Hydrogenophilus thermoluteolus: one gene and its partner. The main gene of each other region encodes a partner of the protein of the gene in region 2 in a complex. Links are inferred from orthologs where the notes say so. Each region holds a gene or a part of one and is shown on either strand. Other genes may lie near its edges. The genes, in order: HPTL_RS08010 and uvrB.

The links.
Region 1: the proteins of uvrB (region 2) and HPTL_RS08010 are in contact, whole or in part, in a crystal structure (PDB 7EGT), measured with the Thermus thermophilus proteins. The link is inferred for Hydrogenophilus thermoluteolus from one-to-one orthologs. Residues at the interface, in WP_096411307.1 of Thermus thermophilus: Glu23, Leu25, Arg26, Asp27, Gly28, Glu29, Arg30, Phe31, Arg55, Glu326, Asp327, Phe328, Glu379, Ser382, Gln383, His398, Gly400, Arg401; in WP_096412145.1 of Thermus thermophilus: His654, Arg656, Phe657, Gln666, Asp668, Glu669, Lys680, Arg681, Leu682, Ser683, Lys685, Tyr686, Ala687.

What each region holds. Positions count from the first base shown.
Region 1 is NZ_AP018558.1:1,648,278-1,654,139, reverse strand. What follows is about bases 1,630-4,600. They hold HPTL_RS08010 (UvrD-helicase domain-containing protein), read left to right. Parts: upstream 1,630-1,987; coding sequence 1,988-4,213; downstream 4,214-4,600. Other genes in these bases: HPTL_RS08005 (ParA family protein), read right to left, coding at 4,262-4,600; leuS (leucine--tRNA ligase), read right to left, coding at 1,630-1,658. Also shown: more of leuS, read right to left, coding at 1-1,629; more of HPTL_RS08005, read right to left, coding at 4,601-5,044; HPTL_RS08000 (flagella synthesis protein FlgN), read right to left, coding at 5,065-5,571; flagellar biosynthesis anti-sigma factor FlgM, read right to left, coding at 5,568-5,862. UniProt on the Escherichia coli protein: A helicase with DNA-dependent ATPase activity. Unwinds DNA duplexes with 3'-5' polarity. Translocates on single-stranded DNA with 3'-5' polarity. Initiates unwinding more efficiently from a nicked substrate than double-stranded DNA.
Region 2 is NZ_AP018558.1:375,241-381,080, reverse strand. The notes cover bases 1,049-3,997. They hold uvrB (excinuclease ABC subunit UvrB), read right to left. Parts: upstream 3,599-3,997; coding sequence 1,499-3,598; downstream 1,049-1,498. Other genes in these bases: HPTL_RS01725 (amino acid aminotransferase), read left to right, coding at 3,682-3,997; HPTL_RS01735 (low molecular weight protein-tyrosine-phosphatase), read right to left, coding at 1,049-1,468. Also shown: HPTL_RS01740 (Rne/Rng family ribonuclease), read left to right, coding at 1-977; more of HPTL_RS01735, read right to left, coding at 974-1,048; more of HPTL_RS01725, read left to right, coding at 3,998-4,884; ATP-dependent Clp protease adapter ClpS, read left to right, coding at 4,909-5,217; ATP-dependent Clp protease ATP-binding subunit ClpA, read left to right, coding at 5,220-5,840. UniProt on the Escherichia coli protein: The UvrABC repair system catalyzes the recognition and processing of DNA lesions. A damage recognition complex composed of 2 UvrA and 2 UvrB subunits scans DNA for abnormalities.

The DNA of each region.
Region 1 (5,862 bases), 1.3 Mb from region 2 along the record:
AAGAAGCGAGAATAGAGTAGGTGCAGGATCGCGTGCTCGATTCCGCCGATGTATTGGTCGACGGGCATCCAGTACTTGACCCGGTCGTCGACCATCGCCTGGTCGTTGTCGGGACAACAGTAACGCAGGAAATACCAACTCGATTCGACGAAGGTGTCCATCGTGTCGGTTTCCCGCCGTGCGGGTCGCCCGCATTCGGGGCAGGGGACGTTGACCCAGTCGGCGAGTTCAGCTAGCGGTGAGCCGCGACCGGTGATCTCGACCGATTCGGGCAGAACGACGGGGAGTTGTTCGTCGGGGACGAGTACCTCACCGCAGTGGTCGCAGTGAATCACCGGAATTGGGCAACCCCAGTAGCGTTGGCGTGAGATCCCCCAATCGCGCAAGCGATATTGGACCCGCTGCTGACCCAGCCCTTTTTCCGCGAGCGCGGCGATGATGGCGTCGAACGCTTGCTCCGACGTGAGCCCGGTGAAGGGGCCGGAGTCGACCAGTGTCCCTTTGGCCGCAAAGGTCTCTTCCCATGGGCCTCTGCCGTCGATCGTGCCGGTGAAGCCGTCGGGACGAATGACTTGGCGAATCGGCAGACGATATTTTTGCGCGAAGGCGTAATCGCGTTCGTCGTGCGCGGGCACCGCCATCACCGCCCCTTCGCCGTACGCCATCAAGACGTAATTCGCAACCCAGACGGGGAGTTTTTCGCCCGTGAGGGGGTGACGCACGAAATAGGGGGTGGGCATCCCTTTCTTTTCCATGGTCGCGAGGTCGGCCTCGGCGACCGACCCCCGGCGGCATTCGGCAATGAATTCGGCCAATTGCGGGTCGTTTTGCGCGGCTTTCGTCGCGAGCGGATGCTCGGCCGCGACCGCGACGTAGGTGGCGCCCATCAAGGTGTCTGGACGGGTGGTGAAGACAGTGAGCACACCGCTTTCGCCGATCGAGTCTTCGTCGTAGGGGAACCGAACCTCGGCGCCAACGCTCTTGCCGATCCAGTTCGCTTGCATCCGTTTGACTTGTTCCGGCCAACCGGGGAGCGTTTCGAGCCCTTGCAGCAGTTCTTCGGCGTACGCGGTGATGCGCATGTAGTACATGGGAATTTCGCGCTTTTCCACGAGCGCACCGCTGCGCCACCCGCGGCCGTCGATCACCTGTTCGTTCGCGAGCACCGTCTGGTCGACCGGGTCCCAATTGACCCAACCCATCTTGCGGTAGATCAACCGCTTCTGGTAGAGCCGTTTGAAGAGCCACTGCTCCCACCGATAGTATTCGGGACGGCAGGTGGTGAGTTCGCGTTGCCAGTCGATCGCAAAACCCAACCGTTTCAATTGCCCCTTCATATAGGCGATGTTGCTGTAGGTCCATTGCGCGGGGGGTACGCCGTTTTGAAGCGCGGCATTTTCCGCGGGCATCCCAAATGCGTCCCACCCCATCGGTTGGAGCACGTTGAACCCTTGCATCCGTTTGGCTCGGGCCAGGACGTCGCCGATCGTGTAGTTGCGCACATGTCCCATGTGGAGTTTGCCGGAGGGGTAGGGGAACATCGAGAGGCAGTAGAACTTCGGGCGGTTGGGGTCTTCGGCCACCGCGAAGGGTTGCGTGGCTTCCCACTCGTTTTGGACGGTCTGTTCGATCGAAAAGGCGTCGTACTTCTCTTTCATCGCGATTCCTTGCCATGCGCGTAAGAATCGAAGTATAGCGCGAAGGCAAGCGGCAAAAAAAAGCCCGCGCGAAGGGCGCGGGCGGGAACTCCATGGGTTAGATGGAGAGGGAGGGAGACAAAACCACTCAAAAGAAAGGAGGAGATCACCATGAAACAGTGTAATCGCGAATTTTATCGCATCAAAAGTGATAAGGCAAGAATTTCGGTTCAGTCTTTTTGAGCGTTTGTTCTTGTTCTCGCGATTTTTCTTGACGGGATCCCCACGTGAGCGGGGGCAGTAGGGCGGCTTGGGTACAATCGCGCCTGGTACGGCGAAAAGGATGCGTGATGACCGACGGTGTGCTCGACCGCCTGGATCCTCAACAGCGGCGTGCGGTGACCCTGCCGCCTGGCCATGCGCTGGTATTGGCTGGCGCCGGCTCGGGAAAGACGCGCGTGTTGACCCACCGGATTGCGTGGTTGATCGAGCGGGAAGGGGTCGATCCGGGTGCGATTCTGGCAGTCACCTTCACCAACAAGGCGGCGCGGGAGATGCGCGAGCGGTTGGCACAATTGGTGGTGCCAGCAGCGGTGGATGGGCAGCGGGGTGTTTGGTTGGGGACGTTTCACAGCATCGCGCACCGTCTGTTGCGCCGTCATGCCACCGAAGCCGGGTTGCCGACGGCGTTCCAGATTCTGGATGCGGCCGACCAGTTGGCGTTGGTGAAACGGCTGCTCAAGCGTTTGGCGGTCCCAGAAGCGATGGTGGCGCCGCGCGAACTCGTCGGGTTCATCAACGCCCACAAAGAACGCGGGGAGCGACCGGAGGAGCTCGCGCCACAAGGCGCGCGCGGGCAATTGTTCCTCACCTTGTGGCAGGAGTACGAAGCCGCGTGCGCGCGCGAAGGGGTGGTCGATTTCGCCGAATTGCTCTTGCGGGCGCTCGAACTGCTGCACCGCAACGAAACCTTGCGGGCGCACTATCGCCAACGTTTCCAGCACGTCTTGGTCGATGAGTTCCAGGACACCAACCCGTTGCAATACCGTTGGTTGCAACAGTTGGCATGCGATGTCGCTACCGGTGAGGTGGGGGCGTGGCTCTTCTGCGTCGGGGACGACGATCAGGCGATCTACGGCTTTCGCGGCGCGATGAGCGCGTTGCTGGCGCGCTTTCAGCAAGAATACCAAGCGGAGCTCGTGCGGCTCGAACGCAACTACCGTTCGGCGGGCAACATTCTGGCTGCAGCGAACGCCATCATCGCCAACAACGCGAGCCGGTTGGGGAAAAAACTCGTGACCGATCGCGGCGAAGGGGAGCCGATCCGCACCTTCGAGGCGATGGACGAAGGGCAAGAGGCGCAATTTGTCGTCGATGAAATCGGCGCACTGATTCGCGACGGCTGGAGTGCCGACGAGATTGCGGTGCTCTACCGCACGAATGCGATGTCGCGCGTTTTCGAGCATCACCTCTTGGCTGCGGGGATTCCGTATCGTGTCTATGGGGGGGTGCGTTTTTTCGACCGCGCGGAGATCAAACACGCGATCGCCTATTTGCGTCTTCTGGTGTTGCCGGACGACACCAATGCGCTCTTGCGGGTGATCAACGTGCCGGCACGGGGTATCGGGGCGAAAACGGTCGAACAGTTGCTCGCTGCGGCTGAGAGCGAAGGGCATTGGGAGGCCGCGGTGAATAAGCTTGGTGGTCGCGGCGGCGCGGCTGTCCAGCGCTTTGCGGCGCTCATCGACGAGCTGCGCGATGCCACCGCGACGTTGCCGCTTCCGGATGCGATCGCGCTCGTGATCGAAAAGAGCGGCTTACAGGCCCTTTTTGCCGAAGAAGCTACGCGTGATCGCGCAGCGCGCGAAGAGCGGCTGGAGAACCTGGCGGCGCTCGTTGATGCGGGCCACGAATTCGTCACCGAGATGGCGCGCGAAGGCATCACGGCGACCGGGCACGAGATGCTCACCCTGTTTCTTCAGCACGCCGCGCTCGAATCGGGGGAAATGCAAGCAGGGAGTCACGAGCGCGCGGTGCGTCTGATGACGGTGCATGCCGCGAAAGGGCTGGAGTTCGGCGCTGTTTTTTTGGTCGGGTTGGAAGATGGGGTATTCCCTCACGAAAATGCGCTCCCCAATTTTGGCGGCGACGGTGCCGGCCTGGAAGAGGAGCGGCGGTTGATGTACGTAGCGGTCACTCGTGCCAAAGAGCGGCTCTATTTGAGTTGGGCGGCAAGCCGGTTTTGGCATGGCGCAAGTCGTTACCGCCCGGTTTCCCGTTTCGTTACCGAGATTCCCGAAACGCTGTTGTTGCCGCTTTCGGGGCGCAAGCCGCGTGCGCCGGGATGGGACGCCGAGTCGAGCGCGGCGTCTTCCCCGCCATCTGCGCACACGTCGGGTGATCGGCCCGGTTCCTCGTGGCAGCCAGGACAAGCGGTTCGTCATCCCAAGTTTGGCGAAGGGGTGATTCTTCAAGTGGAAGGCAGCGGTGTGCACCAACAGGCAACGGTTCGTTTCGGCCCTAGTGTCGGGGTCAAACGGTTGCTCTTGAGCGTGGCGAAGCTCGAAGCGTTGTAAACGGGAAAGGTACTGGGGGTTGCCGGAGCGGCAGCAGTCAATAGTGCGTTACGACTGGGGAACGCGGGCTTCGATCGCGGCGAAGAGCGCAACCATTTTTTGCGTCAAGGGGTGTTTCGGGGCAAAAGCGATCAGGGGTTCGCGCCGTTCGTGGGACGTTTTCACCACCACCGACGAAGTCAAGAAGGGTTCCAATACCGGCAATCCCGATTCGGCAAGCTGCGCCACGGCGCGTTGCGTCACCCCGGCCCGCGTTTGGTACTGGTTGACGACGATGCCCAAGATGGCCAAGCGCGGGTTGTGGTCGATCCGGATTTCCGCTACCGTTTCCGCGAGTTGCAGCAGCGCCCGGCGCGAAAAATCGTCGCAGTCATAGGGGATCAGGCAGTGGTGGCCTGCGATGAGCGCAGAGCGGGTCAGGAAATTGAGGGCAGGCGGCGTGTCGAGATAGACGCGATCGAATGCCGGCGCCAACTGATCCAAAAGGTCACGGAGTTTGAAGATTTTGTAGCGGCTCTCCAGCTTGGGCAGGAGCGCTTCCAGTTCGGGATCGCTGGCGGCAACCGCCAGGTTGGACCACCGAGTGGGGTGGGCGAACGCTTCGCTGGGCCAGGGGTTGAGGCGAAAATTGAGCGTTTGATCGAAGTAATCGGCAAGCGTGGGTTTGGGCGACTCAATGGCACCCAGCGCGTAGAGCGTGGCGTTGCCCTGCGGGTCGAGGTCGATCAACAAGGTGCGATGCCCTTGTGCCGCAGCGATTGCCGCCAAATTGACCGCAAGCGTCGATTTGCCTACGCCCCCTTTTTGGTTGAAGATGACGAACCGCTCCATCGTACCCCTTCGTTACGCATTCACGCCGAACCGATTTTCCGGGAATGCCCCGTGAGGGTCAAGCGCGATTGCCCTTTGTCATCATAGATGTTCAGGCGCTCTTGACTGTGGAGCAACACGTCGAGCGCTTGCTGCACGAAATGCTGTTTCTCTCGCAGCAATACCCCGTTTTCTTGGTTGCGCTCCTGACATTGTCTGGCCAGTTGACACACTGCATGCCACGCGTCGGCAAGCGGCGGCAACCGTTGCCACGCGGTGAGCACCGCTTTCTGTTCCGACTCGGCACCGGCAACAGTGCTTGCCACCACCCGCAGCTTCTGGCGCTCGAACCCTTGAAGCTGGTCGGCGATGCGGTTTTTTTCCGTGACGGCCGCTTCGATCGCTGCGGGGTCGTTGCTGTGCAGGGCGCGCCGTTCGGCGTCGAGTGCCGTCAGAAAGCTTTTCAGCACCGCGATTTCCTCTTGGAGTATGCGCGCAAGGAGGGTCTGCTGGGTCGCGGTGGGCGCGGGCAGCTTCGCTTCGCTCATGATTCGGAATGGAGCAATGCTTCGACTTCACGCACCAAGCTGTCGGCAATTTTTTCCGGGTGGATCCGGAATTGACCGCTTTGAATCGCGGCGCGCAGCGTCTCGACTCGCTGCCAGTCGATTTCGGGAACCTCGTTCATCATCTGCTCCGCTCGCGCCAGAAGGCTCGCTCGGGAAGAGAGCGCAACGGTTTCGTCCGCCGATGCCGATGGAGGAGGAGGCAGACGACCCCCTCCTGGGCCCGGTTCCGGCTTGCGCGTCGATGGAGTCCCGCGCACTGAAGGGTCTCCG
Region 2 (5,840 bases):
CAGCCAAAGGGGCTGAAACCGCACAACCCGAGGCCACCGAACCTGCCGTGACGGCATCCACCGATGCGGCAGAAGAAATAGCAACACCAGCACCCGAGCACGCCGAGAAGGAGCGCGTACCTGACGACGGCATCCTTCCAGAACGGCAGCTCCCGGTACCGGTTACGCCAGCAGTCACGGAAGTAGGGGCAGTAAGCGCTGCTGGCGAAACGACAGATACTCCAACTGCAGCGGACGAAACGGCTCTTGACACCACCCAACGTCCGGAGGCAGAGCCTGGCGCAACCGCGGCAGTCGTGCCGCAAGACGGCGAAACAGCCGAGCAGACACCCGCTGACGAAAAGCCCGGTGCCGAATCGCAACCGGCTGCACCAGAAGCCACGGCACCCGAAGCAGCCGAACCCCAATCCGGTGCGTCGCCTGCGAATGCCGAAGGCTCCGAAGAAGTGCCAGTACTGCTTGCGCCGCTTCCAGTCCCGGAACGGCTCGACGGTTCGCTGGCCGCCATCCCCCCGGGGCGTCCAGCGGTTTCGCAAAACCTGAGTGAAGGCGACCCGCGTGACGGCAACACGGCAACGGAAGCCGCTCTTGGCACCCCTGCGTCGACAACGGACCTACCAGCGGGCGCGGTAGAGGACGCGCCCCACGAAACCCCGCCGACAATGTCCGAACCGGGCGTGCCGCCCGCCAACGCGGCGCCTTCTGCAACCGCTGCGCCATCGTCCCGCAACGCAGAGACGCCGAAGGGCAACGAGTCGCACGAGGTTACGGACGAGCCTGCCCCGCGCCGCGAAACCGATACCGCGGCGCTGCGGGAAATGGTCGCGCAAGCGGGCCTCGTCTGGATCGAAACCGACCCCAGCCGCGTCACTTATCGACCGGTTTTCCCGCAGCCTGAAGGCTTGGGGCGCGTGATCCCGCGCGCCCCAAAGCGCGACGAAGGGCCGCTCATCCAGGTGGAGACGCGGCGCAACTAACCGCTTTGCGTGGCTCGATTGGTCTCTTCCAGCCAATCGAGCCACGCCATCGCCCCATCTTCGATGAGGTCGAGCACCTGCTCGAACCCTTCTCGCCCACCATAGTAAGGGTCTGGCACTTCGTAATTCGGAAACGCGCGGCTTTGCGCCATGAAAAGCGCCAACTGCGCGTGTGCCTCGAGCGGACGCATCCGTTCGAGCAGCGCCAGGTGGCCGCGATCCATTGCCAGAATCCAATCGAAGCGCCTAAAATCGTCGCGGCAGATTTGCCGCGCACGCAGCGTCGACAAATCATAGCCACGGGCGCGCGCGGCCCGAAGCGTCCGCGGGTCCGGTGGTTCGCCCACATGATAGTCGTGCGTGCCTGCCGAATCGACCGTAACCCATGTCCATCCGCGCTGCTGCGCCAGATGGCGCAATACCCCTTCTGCGGTCGGCGACCGGCAGATATTGCCCGTGCACACACACAACAAACGAATCGGCGTCGTCATACTCCCTCCTGAAGCGGAATCGGCAAGGCGTCACGCCACCGTCTCGAACCCGAACACCGACTGCCGCAACGCCAGCAATTGATCGCGCACCGCCGCCGCCTTTTCGAATTCGAGCGCCTCGGCGTGGCGTTTCATCTCGCGCTCCAGCTTCTGAATCGCTTTCGCCACCGCCTGCGGATCACTGCGGTCGAGCTGCGCCAACCAATCCCCGTCCGCACGCGACGCCGCGCGACCGCTTGTACGGGCCGCCGCGCCCTCACCGCTTGCAGGCAGCCCATCGATCAACTCTTTGACCGCTTTGACCACCGAACGGGGGGTAATTCCGTGCGCCGTGTTGTAAGCGATCTGTTTCGCCCGCCGCCGCTCGGTCTCCTCGATCGCGCGGCGCATCGAATCGGTGACCGTATCCGCGTAAAGGATCGCAGTTCCATGAACGTGGCGCGCCGCGCGACCAATCGTCTGAATCAACGACCGCTCGGAACGTAAAAACCCCTCTTTGTCGGCGTCGAAGATCGCCACCAACGAAACCTCGGGAATATCGAGCCCTTCGCGCAACAGGTTGATCCCGACCAGAAGGTCGAACGCCCCCAAGCGTAGGTCGCGGATGATCTCGGCGCGCTCCACCGTGTCGATGTCGGAATGGAGGTGCCGCGCCCGGACGCCGTTTTCGTTGAGAAACTCGGTGAGGTCTTCGGCCATCCGCTTGGTGAGCACCGTCACCAATACCCGCTCACCGCGCGCGATGCGCTGTTTCGCTTCATGGAGCAGATCATCGACCTGCTGCGACGCGGGACGCACCCACACCTCCGGATCGACGAGACCGGTGGGGCGCACCACCAGTTCGACCACCGCGTCGCTCGTTTCCCGTTCATAATCCCCTGGCGTTGCCGAAACGAAAACCGTCTGCGGCATCCGTGCTTCGAACTCCACCCAAGTGAGCGGCCGATTGTCCATCGCACTCGGCAGGCGAAAGCCGTACTCGACCAGATTGGCCTTGCGCGCGCGATCGCCGCGGTACATTCCCCCGATCTGTCCCACCGTGACGTGCGACTCGTCGATGAACAACACCGCGTCGGGAGGCAAATAGTCCATCAACGTCGGCGGCGGCTCCCCGGGCGCACGGCCCGAAAGGTGGCGCGAATAGTTTTCGATCCCTTTGCAAAACCCCACCTCTTCGAGCATTTCCAGATCGAAGAGTGTGCGCTGCTCGAGCCGCTGCGCTTCGACCACCTTCCCCGCAGCAAGCAGCGCTTCGCGCCGCTCCCGCAGCTCGGCCTTGATCGCGTCGATCGCGCGCAACACGGTTGCGCGCGGTGTGACGAAGTGGCTCGACGGATAGACCGTGAACCGGGAAAGCTGCTGCACCACCGCACCGGTGAGCGGATCGAAGAGCTTCAACGCCTCGATCTCGTCGTCGAACCACGCCACCCGCAGCGCCCATTCGGCGTGTTCGGCCGGAAAGATATCGATCGCCTCACCGCGCACTCGGAACGTCCCGCGCACGAAATCGGTCTCGGTGCGCTCGTACTGCATCGCCACCAGACGCTCGATCGCCGCCCGGCGCGAAAGCTGCTCCCCCACCCGCAAGTGGAGGATCATCGCGTGGTAGTCCACCGGATCCCCGATCCCGTAGATGCACGAGACGGTGGCAACAATCACCACGTCACGCCGTTCCAACAGGCTCTTCGTCGCCGACAAGCGCATCTGCTCGATGTGCGCGTTGATGCTCGAATCCTTTTCGATGTAGAGATCACGGCTCGGCACGTAGGCTTCGGGTTGGTAGTAGTCGTAATACGAAACGAAGTATTCAACCGCGTTCTTGGGAAAAAATTCGCGAAACTCGCTGTAGAGCTGCGCCGCCAAGGTCTTGTTCGGCGCAATCACCAACGCCGGGCGCCCAAGGCGCGCGATGACGTTGGCCATCGTGAACGTCTTGCCGGAACCGGTCACCCCCAACAACACCTGGCGTGCCAGACCAGCCTCGAACCCATCGACCAACTGCGCAACCGCCTGAGGCTGATCCCCTGCTGGCGGATAAGGGGCGTAGAGCACGAAAGGGCTACCGGGGAAACGGTGCCACGTCCCGTGATCCGCGCCGTTTGGGTCCGTTGCGACCCCAGGATTCGGCACCGAATCGCCCTGAGGTGCCGTGGTAGAATCGTTCGTCGTCACACGCTTCATTCCCTCATTATCGCAAAAGTTGGAGAACCGCGATGTCACTCTTTGCCAATGTCCCGCTTGCGCCGCGCGACCCGATCCTGGGTCTCAACGAAGCCTACGCTGCCGACCCGCGCTCGAACAAAGTGAACTTGGGCGTTGGGGTCTACTACGACGACAACGGGAAAATTCCGTTGTTGGCGTGCGTGCGCGAAGCGGAAACCGCGATGGCGGCAAACCCGAAACCACGCGGCTACCAGCCGATCGAAGGGCCAGCGCACTACACCACTGCGGTGCAGCACCTGCTCTTCGGCCCCCAATCCCCCCTCTTGGCAGAAAAACGGGTCGTCACCGCGCAAGGGCTTGGCGGCACCGGGGCGCTGCGTATCGGCGCCGACCTTCTCAAGCGGATCGTCCCCGACGCTTCGGTCTATATCTCCGCCCCGTCGTGGGAAAACCACCGCGGCATCTTCGAAGCAGCGGGTTTCTCTGTTCGTGAGTACCGCTATTTCGATGCCCAAACAGGCGGCGTCGATTTCGCGGGCATGATTGCCGATCTCGAAGCCGCACCGGCCCACAGCATCATCGTGCTCCATGCCTGCTGCCACAACCCCACCGGCGCCGATCTCACCGAAGCGCAATGGCAAACGGTCGTCGAAGTCTGTCGAGCCAAAGCGCTCGTTCCCTTCCTCGACATGGCCTACCAAGGCTTCGCCGAAGGGATCGACGCCGACGCGGTTGCCGTGCGCCGCTTCTGCGATGCCGGGATTCCTGTCTTGATTTCGAGCTCGTTTTCGAAGAACTTCTCGCTCTACGGCGAACGGGTGGGCGCCCTTTCGATCGTCACCACCACCGCCGACGAAGCCGCGCGGGTCCTTTCGCAACTCAAACGGGTGATCCGCACCAACTACTCCAACCCGCCGACCCATGGGGCCGCGTTGGTCGCCACGGTGCTCGCCGACTCTGCGCTGCGCCAGCAGTGGGAGACGGAACTCGCGGGCATGCGCGACCGCATCCGAGCGATGCGGCAAGGGCTGCGCGCGCGCCTCGAAGCCGCGGTTCCTGGGCGCGACTTCACCTTCGTCACCGCGCAGCGCGGGATGTTCTCCTACACCGGCCTCACGCCGGAACAGGTCGAACGGCTCCAGCGCGACTTCGGCATCTATGCGGTGCGCTCGGGGCGGATCTGTGTCGCTGCGCTCAACAGCCACAACCTCGATACCGTTGCCGATGCGATCGCAGCGGTGTTGCGCGGCTGATCGCGACTCGCTAGAATGACCTCCATGAGCGTGCAACCGGTCGAGCACATTGAACCGCAGGCGGCGGAAACCGAACTCAAGCCGCCGCCGCTCTTCAAGGTGCTGCTGCTCAACGACGATTTCACGCCAATGGACTTCGTGGTGGAAGTGCTGCAGCGTTTTTTTCACATGAACACGGAACGCGCAGTCGCAATCATGCTCAAAGTCCACCATGAAGGGATGGCCGTCTGCGGGGTCTACCCGAAAGACATCGCCGCCACCAAAGTGGCGCAAGTCACCGAGTTCGCCCGCAAGAACGGCCATCCATTGGCCTGCACCATGGAGGAAGCCTAGCGATGATCGCCCCGGAGCTCGAAGTCACTCTGCACATGATCTTTGCCCAAGCGCGGCAGATGCGCCACGAATATGTGACCGTAGAGCACCTGTTGCTTGGGCTGCTCGACAACCCCTCGGCTTCGGACGCGCTGCGCGCGGTCGGCGCCAACATCGACGGGCTGCGCCGCGATCTGCAGCAATTCATCGACACCCACGTCCCGCGCGTTCCCGGTGAGGGCGATTTCGACACCCAACCCACCCTGGGTTTCCAACGCGTCGTCCAGCGGGCGATCCTCAGCGTCCAGTCGGCCGGAAAATCGGACGTCACCGGCGCAGCGGTGCTCGTTGCGATCTTCGGCGAAAAAGATTCGCACGCGCTCTTCTTGTTGCAGCGGCACAAAATCACCCGCCTCGACATCACCAATTACCTCGCGCATGGCGTCGCCCCCGAACGGGTCGCGCAACAGCAGAACCTCCGCAACAAAGCGGGTGCGCAAAGGAACAACCCGGCCGCGAGCGACGACGACGACGAACAGCGTCCCGCAAATGGTGCCGCGGCGCTCGAACAATTCACCCTCAACCTCAACCAACTCGCAAAAGAGGGCAAGATCGACCCCCTCATCGGTCGCGACGCGGAACTC